Regions from separate parts of the Mahella australiensis 50-1 BON genome, predicted to be linked through region 2. Evidence: riboswitches for the same ligand, from Rfam matches in the RefSeq annotation. Region 2 holds a riboswitch; each other region holds the start of a gene.
The links. A riboswitch is a leader RNA that binds a small molecule or an ion and turns the genes downstream of it on or off. The one in region 2 is predicted to bind cobalamin.

Region 1: another riboswitch for cobalamin. It lies ahead of cobT (nicotinate-nucleotide--dimethylbenzimidazole phosphoribosyltransferase); the one in region 2 lies ahead of MAHAU_RS03715 (ABC transporter substrate-binding protein).
Region 3: another riboswitch for cobalamin. It lies ahead of MAHAU_RS06100 (cobyrinic acid a,c-diamide synthase CobB); the one in region 2 lies ahead of MAHAU_RS03715 (ABC transporter substrate-binding protein).

The regions. Positions count from the first base shown of each region.
Region 1 covers NC_015520.1:1,112,637-1,115,919, reverse strand. The annotation lists gene MAHAU_RS05380 (formate/nitrite transporter family protein) at 1-370, opposite strand, end outside; cobalamin riboswitch at 1,201-1,380, shown strand; gene cobT (nicotinate-nucleotide--dimethylbenzimidazole phosphoribosyltransferase) at 1,470-2,522, shown strand; gene MAHAU_RS05370 (anaerobic ribonucleoside-triphosphate reductase activating protein) at 2,551-3,237, opposite strand; gene MAHAU_RS05365 (ribonucleoside triphosphate reductase) at 3,234-3,283, opposite strand, start outside.
Region 2 covers NC_015520.1:799,501-802,783, reverse strand. The annotation lists gene MAHAU_RS03720 (FecCD family ABC transporter permease) at 1-876, opposite strand, end outside; gene MAHAU_RS03715 (ABC transporter substrate-binding protein) at 886-1,845, opposite strand; cobalamin riboswitch at 1,998-2,157, opposite strand; partial or broken gene MAHAU_RS03710 (ISNCY family transposase) at 2,584-3,283, opposite strand, start outside.
Region 3 covers NC_015520.1:1,279,726-1,283,008, reverse strand. The annotation lists gene MAHAU_RS06105 (sirohydrochlorin chelatase) at 1-196, opposite strand, end outside; gene MAHAU_RS06100 (cobyrinic acid a,c-diamide synthase CobB) at 193-1,569, opposite strand; cobalamin riboswitch at 1,689-1,867, opposite strand; gene MAHAU_RS06095 (YesL family protein) at 1,983-2,765, opposite strand; gene MAHAU_RS06090 (glycerophosphodiester phosphodiesterase) at 2,928-3,283, shown strand, end outside.

The DNA of each region.
Region 1 (3,283 bases), 310 kb from region 2:
CAATCAATACAGCACCTACAAAGTTGCCAATATATACTATAATCCAGTTGCGCAGCATCTGCCCCATCGTAATTCTTTTATCCAGTACACCAATTATCATAAGGTTATTGCCCGTAAAGAGCTCTGCCCCTGCCAGCAACACCATAATAAGACCTGCGGAGAATACCGCTCCGCCTACAACTTTGCTCAAGCCATAATTGGTTATGGTATGAATGGCCATGTTAGACGCCTGAGCCGCGAGTGCTATAAAAACGCCGGCCAGTACAGCTAATACAAACGTTTTAATAGCATCCCTCTCAGCTTTCTGTACCGATGTTTGTGATACATGAGCGGCTATCTCGTCAGGCGCATTCATCTTATTATCATCCATAAAAATTCTCCCCTCAACGATATTTGTATACTATTGATGATAACAGCTTTAATTCTATCGTCAATGGGAAGATACAAATTCGGCATTTTATCACTCATAATCGCAAAATTTTGAATGGTTGCTGTGAAATTATGGTTTCAACAACTCTAATCAACATATCGGTCAACATCCTTAGCGATCGTCCCGGCCGCTGCAAAAGCTATTATACACGCAAAAAAATGAGGTGATTATTCAGGTACCGTTGCACGTGGGCGAAGGTACCGATTAGCCTCAAGGCGATTTTGTGGAGGATATCTGGTGAAACTTAGCGAAGTGTAGGACACGGCTTAAACATATATGCCTCGCTACGGCTGTGAAGCTGGACCACTACGCAATCAAAGATTGCTGTGGTCCTACGCTTCAAAAGCCCGCTCAGCATATATGTTTAAGCCCTCTACGAATAATCGGGCAGAAATAGCAGAAGCATTGGTATATGTCTGGAGCAGGCCTTAGAACGTTTCGCTGTACGCTCTGCAAGCGGAACGAAGAACAGGCGTGGCCGAAGGCACGGAGGCCGGATGCAGGCCGCCTGAGCACGGATGCGAATTGCGGCCGTTAGCCTGTTCGAGTGGAGCGAGCAGCTAAGCGTACAAGAAACATTCTTCAGACTACAGAGGACATATACCAATGCAATGCTTTAGTTTCACCGATATCCGAAACACATGAGCCAGAGGCTAATCAGTTACCAAGCCTGTGAGATACCTGAACAGTCACAAAATGAGCCTCACGCTGTGGAAAAGAACAAATAATTCATTGACATATTATAAGCAAATTGGTATACTGGAAACATAAAATAACTAGCATAAGCAGGTGCTCCGAAAGGAGATAATAGGGAACCGTGTGTAATTCTCGGGCGGTCCCGCCGCTGTATGCGGGGAATGTTTCTCACAATGCCACTGGCTATAGTGCTGGGAAGGCGAGAAATGCGATGATCCGCGAGCCAGAAGACCTGCCTGTTTATGATAAAGCACAGGGATGATGGTAAAGTTCTTGAATGCAGTCGATCTGCGTTCAAGAACTTTTTATTTTATAAACTTATAGAAATGAAAGGAGCCTTTTTATGACACTATTGCAAAACACCTTATCCTCTATATCTTCAATAAACGAGGATGCCGTAGCCCATGCCCAGCAAAGGCTGGATTCGCTTACCAAGCCGCCCGGCAGTCTCGGAATATTAGAAGATATAATAAAACAATTGGCCGGTATCACCGGTCAAGCCATACCCAAAATCGGCAAAAAAACCGTAATCATAATGGCTGCCGACCACGGCGTTGTAGAAGAAGGCGTCAGCGCTTTTCCGCAAGAGGTCACACCACAAATGGTGATGAATTTCTTAAACGGCGGCGCTGCCATAAATGTGCTAGCACGACATGCCGGAGCTGATATAGCATGCTGCGATATCGGGATAGCTACTGATATAAGCCATCCAAATCTTATAGTAAAAAAGATAAAATACGGTACCGACAATATGGCTAAAGGCCCGGCCATGAGCCGCAATGAGGCCATAGCCGCTATAGAAGGTGGTATATCTGTGGCCACTGCTCAGATATCTAATGGCTCGACGTTATTGGCTACAGGAGAGATGGGCATAGGCAATACTACCGCTAGCAGCGCCATATTAGCTGCTTTCTCCAATCTACCTTTACGCCAACTTATAGGCCGCGGCACTGGTATAAGCCCTTGTGGGCTATCGGCAAAGGAGATCGCGATACAAAAAGCCATAGATATAAATAAACCTGACCCTGCTGACCCCATAGATGTGTTACACAAAGTCGGGGGATTGGAAATAGCCGGGCTAACAGGTACTATTCTCGCCGCTGCTGCCCATAAAGTGCCCGTGGTCATAGATGGTTTCATATCCACAGCCGCCGCTTTAATAGCCGGTAAATTAGAGCCAAAAGCCGTACAATACATGATAGCTTCCCATGTATCCGAAGAACCGGGTCATAGCATAATGTTGGATATGCTAGGATTGCATCCCATGCTCCACATGAGGATGAGGCTGGGCGAAGGCACAGGTGCAGCGCTCGCTTTCCATATTATAGATGCTGTCACGCACATACAGGCCGAAATGGCCACCTTCGAATCGGCCGGGGTATCCACCGCATTCTGAAGGTCTTTTGCTAAGACTTCCGTAATATTTACCCTCTTATAACAATCGATGGCAAAAGATCGATTATATCAGCTTTAATCCGCTTTAAAAAACCCGGATCGCACGGCTTAGTACCGCAGATATGTTCGTTGAGCACGCCATCGCTATACTTGTATGGCTGGAGCACATACTTATGCGCTCCAGCTATGCAATTTGCTATATCGACAAAATCCTCCATGCCCATAAGGTTTTGATTAACAGTGGTGCGGAATTCATATTCTATACCGGATTCCATAATTATATTGATGCTTCTTTTTACATTGAATATATCCTCCTGTCGCACCACAAAGTCACCATATTTGGTCAAAGGCGCTTTTATGTCCATGGCTATATAGTCTAAAAACCCTTTGTTCAACAAGTCAGCCAATACGTCTGGCCTGGAACCGTTTGTATCCAGCTTTACTGCAAGCCCTTCATCTTTAACAGAAACTACAAATCCCTCCAGACTGTCCCACAGCGTCGGCTCACCCCCAGTAATACATATGCCATCCAGCAAATGACGGCGATGACTTAAATAGGCTAAAATATCATTGACTGCCCTAAGAGGTGGTTGCACTTTTATAAGCGAGCTGTTATGGCAATATGGGCATCGAAAATTGCAGCCGCTTACAAATACAGTAGCAGCTACTTTTCCCGGGTAATCGGCTAATGTTACCGGCATGAGGTCGTATATCATACCACAAATTCCTTGCGGTCAGAGAATTCCTGGCGTTTACCCTTGT
Region 2 (3,283 bases):
CCTATGGTCAGGCCCGGTAAACAGCCTGACCACATGAGGTATTATAAGGCCAACGAAACCTATGATACCGCTGACCGATACGGCCGAAGCGGTTATGAGCGAACCCACAACCAGCAATAACTTGCGGATTTTATTGACGTCCACACCTAGGTGCAAAGCCGTCTCATCACCCATAAGCAAAGCATTCATCTCCTTCGACATGGACAACAGCACAACGCCGCCGATAAAGATGATAGGAAATGATATATACAGCGATGCCCAACTCGCGGTAGCAAAGCTACCCATCGTCCATAGCACTATGCTCTCGAGTTTATCGTGATTTAATATCATCATAAATGATACCATGGCCGATAAAAACGAGCTTACGGCTATACCTGCCAGCAGCAGCGTCACCATGGATGATTTTCTCCCAGCCCTGCCCAACGTATAAACTGCAGCCATGGTCAGTACAGCTCCCACAAAAGCTGCTATCGTAGAACCTGCTAGGCCCATGAATCCGCTACCTATGCCGAGCACGATAGATATCGTTGCGCCGAATGACGCTCCTGATGACACTCCGAGCACATAAGGATCGGCCATCGGATTTTGCAACAGCCCTTGAAATGCTGTACCCGCCACCGCCAGGCCCATACCCACGGTCGCGGCCAGCAGCACACGTGGCAGGCGGATACCCCATACAATGCTGTAATAAGCGTCATCATATGAAGCATTCACCCATCGCCCCACAATAGGCAACGGCTTTATCAATACGCCGAAAGCATCGGCCATAGCAATGTCGGCAGCGCCCAAGGACACAGCCAACAATATGGACAAAAACAATATAACGACCATTGCCAGCATAAACGCACTAAACAGTAGGCGACCTTTATTTTTCATAAACACGGATTATTCAAATATCTCAGGATGTATAACCCTGGCCAATTGTTCCAAGGCCTGATCTACTCTCGGGCCCAAGCGGTTTACTATATCAGCGTCCAATGAATATATCTTATCGTTCTTTACGGCGTTGACACTTTTTAGCGCCTCTATATTCTTTATATCCTCCGGGCTGCCGGCATGTTCGGTGGTTATTATTATATCGGGATTCTTTTCGACGATTTTTTCCACACTATATTGAGCATAGCCCTCACTGTCATCAGCCACATTAGTGCCACCGGCCATAGCTATAAGCTCGCTTATAAACGTACCCTTACCGGCTGTAAAAAACCCGTTTATATCGACATTAAAATAAACCTTCGGCTTATCTAAAGAGGTCGTCTTATCGGCTATAGCTTTCATATTGCTCTTAAGCTTTTCCACTAATTGCTTAGCTTGCTGCTGTGTACCGGTAGCCTCGCCCAGCACGTCTATAGTCTGGTACAGCTCTTCCAGACCGGCCGCTTCAGATGAAACAACCTGTATCTTAATATCCTCCAGCTTCTTTATAGCCTCGTCCTGTATATAACCTCCGGCTACGACCAGATCGGGCTTAAGCTGGGTTATAAGTTCTATATTAGGGCCGTTGAAATCGCCCACCTTCTTTATGGCATTTGCTTGTTCAGGATAATTTGAGTACTCGTCCACGCCAACTATTTTATCGCCTAATCCTAGAGCAAACAGTGTCTCAGTATTGCTGGGCGTCAATGATACTATCGATTCCGGTTTCTTCTCGATGGTAACGCTGCGACCCTTCACATCGGTAACCGTAACCGGATACGCCGCCGGAGGCGTTTCAGCCTGCTGTTCAGAAGAACCCACTGCATCGCTGGCATTGGGTTGGTCGGCGGGCTGCCGGCCAGCACAAGCGGTCAAAGCCAGTATAATTATAACGATTAATATCGATAAATTTCGTTTCAACTTTTTCATATTACTTTAATAGCGCAACAAAACCGCGCATTTCTCCTTTCTGTTTTTTTACGTTTTTTCTCCATTGATTCATCATAAAAAAGCCTTTCAACCATAAGGCCGAAAGGCGTAAATACACTTCATAACTATCCCTCCCCTATGGCTCGTAGGTTTGATGGGGCATGCACCGGTCCGGTATCCTGGCTCGGCATCATCGCTTTGCTGCGCCTTCCCGAAATACTTCAGTGGCATATGCAGCATACTCTGCCATACAGTGGCGGCACCGCGCCGGCTTCTCACCGGCTTCCCTGCAATCGGTACATGAACATCACTATTCAGTTTTAACACTTTATATTATACTTCACGCCTCTAGGCATATCAAATAATTTTTTGCCCTTATAACGCTTATCTTGCCCCATAGTGTCAATAGTCAGCGAAAATGTCATAGTAAATGGCTGATATTTATTCAACGAAAATTTCATAGCGAGGCATAGATTTACTATAATTGGAACATTAAATATAGATTATATTACAGTAAGCTGGTTATATAACTTTAGCAACTTACATTAATATGATATGAGAACATATATTACCACCAAATGAGCAAAAAAGATAATACTATCTTAAGGCTTACTGCTTTGCTAAATTCTAGCTGCTCCATTCCCGTGCGTCAAGGGTAAAATAAACAAGCTCCGCTTGCCCTTGACGCACGTTCATTTCGCAGCTATTATATAATTAGGCTGTAAGCCTTAATACTGGCTAGTGCCAGGCGCGTGAGGAATTATACAGAGCCTCTAAAATCTCTCTGTCTGATTCCTCATACCAATATGATGGCGCCTTCTGCCAACCTTGTTTCCAAGGATGAGTGGGAGAAGGCTTATAAGGCTTAGCTGTGCTCGATGAACTTGCCTTATTAGCTTTCTGAGCTTTCTTAGGCGGTTCATCGAGCTTTTTCACAGCATATATATTATTGCCATACTGCACCGTATACCTATCCTGGGGCTGGTAAGAACCGTTATCTTAGCTCTAGGAACGATAGGTGCAACGGTTTTGCCATCATCACATACAACTTGATAATATTGGCTGTGTAGAGAAAATACGCCGCCATTATCAACTTTTCTAGATAACTTAACACAAAGTATATTATCTAAGTCGATATCCGGCGGTAATTCTCTAAAAGCAGGCTCGGGATCTTGAGGCTCTATGGCGAACCTTTTATTATATCTCTCCAGGAACTTAGGCAAAAACTCATTGGCCTTTTCCATAGAATCAATGCCATAAATCCTCAATTCTGCCCTGAGCCTATCCTGCAAAGTATTCCATAGCCTCTCTACGCGGCCCTTAGCCTGAGGGGACCTGGCATTAATGATAGATATACCCAATGTACTCATAGCCATTTGGAACTGGGTTTCATTTACCACTTTACCCTCAAGCTGCTCCTCGATAGAGATTTTACCCT
Region 3 (3,283 bases), 480 kb from region 2:
TCCCTACCATAGCGTTCACTGCCTCTTCTATATCAGGATGCTCAAATTGCAATGAAGCGGTATATACAGGGCAATAAGACCATTTCGACTTTACCTTGTCCGTTATGGACTGTAGTACGTACGATGCTTCGCTGGCTCGGCTACCGTGGGCCAAAATCAATATGCCGTCTGTCTTATCTGAAGTCATGCTGTTCATACACTTTTACCTCTCGAACTTAAATTTTGCGTTATAAAGTGGCGTGCCAATTCCGGATGAGCAAAGAAATCTATGTGCACATAGGTGGCTAAACAATTCTTATATACATAGCCGCATGGCCATGACTTATCGCTGTCGCCTTTTGTTTTTTTCACGCTGTAACATGCGTTGGGCAATGTACCTTTTATCTCAGAATGATGGAATTCATGGCCTTTGAGTACATTTCCCGCTTCAGATAGTATATTGTCGGTTAATACCTCTGCTTCTACATACCCAAAATGTTTAAGGCCTTTGGTCATAACGGCTTCCACATCGTATATGCCCACCATGGGAAACCGTTGGCCGCTTAAATCCGTCAGAGACCGGCAAAGATACATGAGCCCGCCACACTCCGCGTAAACTGCAAGGCCATCCTCTATAGCATCCCTGACCGAGCGCAGCATCGATGTATTTTGGCTCAATTTTGCCGCGAAAATTTCAGGAAAGCCCCCGCCTATGTATAGGCCGTCTATATCGCCGGGTAGTGCTTTATCGTGTAAAAGGCTCACCGGTACCATCCTGGCTCCCATTTCTTCAAATGTCTCCAATCCAGCCTTATAGTAAAAATTAAATGCCTCATCCCACGCTACACCTATCTTGACCAAAGGATAATCTGTTGCCCTAACATGCCTGTTGCCTTCCTGCTTATCCCAACTCATATCTGCAATATCTATGATAGCGTTCAAATCCACATAATCCTTTATACATTGGCTCAAACGCGACAAATGCTCGTCTAACTCACTGTTCTCAAAAGCCGGCACTAAACCGAGATGGCGTTCGGGAATCATAACAGATGGATCATTCGGCAAATAGCCCAGTACCGATATGCCTATATCCCTTTCAATGCACCGTTTCAGCGACTCATAATGTTTGTGACTTCCCACCCTATTTAATATTACGCCTGCTAATTTCACATCCCGATCATAGTCCCTGTATCCCATGACCATTGCAGAGGCGCTAGCCGCCATAGAGCTCGCATCCAATACCAGTATCACAGGCAAGTTTAACAGCTTAGATATGTATGCCGTGCTACCATAAGAGCTGTCATCCATACCGTCATACATGCCCATCACACCTTCCACCACAGCTACATCGCCTAAAGGGGCTTTTTGTCCATAAAGGCACTTTACACCATCTTCACCTATCATATGTACATCCAAGTTATATGAGAAATTCCCACAAGCCCATCTATGATATGCCGCGTCTATATAATCGGGACCGATTTTAAATGGAATTATTTTATACATTTCCGATAAAGCTCTCATAATCCCCAAGCTTGCAGTAGTTTTTCCTGCTCCGCTATTTGTGCCGGCTATCACCATGCCGCAGGCCATACTATCACCCTTCATTTTAAAATTTAAAGGCCTCTTAACCCTGTACGATTAAGAGGCCTTATGTGTTGCAATAATACTGCATTCATATATTTCATGGCTCTTCCTCCATCGACCGTAGAGTTAGCACACCGACATAGGCAGGTTTCCTGGCTCAGGTTCATAGCGATTTTTGTCTTCCCAGTTTCCCAGTGACACGTCATCGCTCCCCTTACAGTGGCGGGACCGCGCGGGATTTGCACCCGACTTCCCTTTTAACTTATAGGCAAAGCTATAAAGCACCTATATCGTAAAGTTCAACTATTCAATTTTTTGTATTATACTCCATATCAAGAGCTGTGCGCTATAAATATCTTGTCATTTATGCAGCGTACTTGCATAATGTTATATCTCGGTAAGATTAAGAATATTTCAGCTTATGCTCTTACACCCGACTTTTCAAGGGACTTTTCATCAGCTACTGGTTCTTCATCTGTTTTTTCGTCCTCTATGGGTACGTAATGGCCACTATCATCCAAATGCACGTTAATATATTTATCAAATACCGCATTGGTGAAAGAGTTTACTATCAACCCACACAAACTAAAGGTTATAATAAACAGCGGCAAAACATAAAGGTAAATACTGGCTATGAACAATCCGACGCACAATGCAAATATACCTATCGTATGGGGTAATTTAGCCGCTGTAAATATAAAGGCGTTTTTAAGCATATCCCTTAGCCTTAGCTTATAAGTTACCATCATTGGATAAATGTATATATGCATCATGGCGAATATCAAAGCTATACCCAATACCAAATATTTTACCATAAAAAATATCTGGTTGGTCTGTCCCATCGCATTATAAAACCGTATATTCACCCATAATATAACCCCGGCTAGTACATCTATACCAAATACCGCCAATGCTTGCCAAAAATTAGACTTCATACCATCCCAGAAATCCGACCATACCCACGAATGATCATCCCTGGCCCAGTTTCTCAATACTAATGTCATACCTGCTGTAGCCGGCCCTATAGTTATTATAGGTATACAAAACAAGAGATAAAGCAAATTGAGCTGAACCAGTTTCCAAAACCGCACGCCTAGAACATCAAAAAACAGCTTAAATCTGCTACCGCTTACTTGTTCTTTTGTTAAATCAGGTTTTTTATCATTGCCATAATAAAGCCTGTTAAAAAAACCCCCTGCCATCCATAAAACCTCCGCTTCCATAGGATTTATATTATTATTTTAACGCTTATGAACCAATAATGCAACTCCAAAATTTAACGCAACTTTAACACAATTTCATAAACTATGTGATACAATAAAAGAAAAATATACTTAACTACAATATTGAAGGGAATGTATTATATGGTTAAAGTTATAGCTCATCGCGGCGATTCCGTTCACGCTCCCGAAAATACAATAATGGCCTTTGAGAAGGCTATAGAGTTAGGCGCCGATGGAATAGAACTTGACGTCCACATGTGTAAGGACGGTTATCTCGTAGTACACCACGATGAAACAGTAAATTCCCCCGATGGCAAAATGCTCATACGTGACATGAAACTTGAAGAATTAAAACAGCTAGACATGGGTTATGGGCAAAAAATACCTACATTAACCGAAGTATTTCGTCTCATAGGGAATATGGATTTTTTTATAAATATAGAAATAAAAACCAACATGATTACATACGACGATATCGAGCAACGCCTCGCTGATGA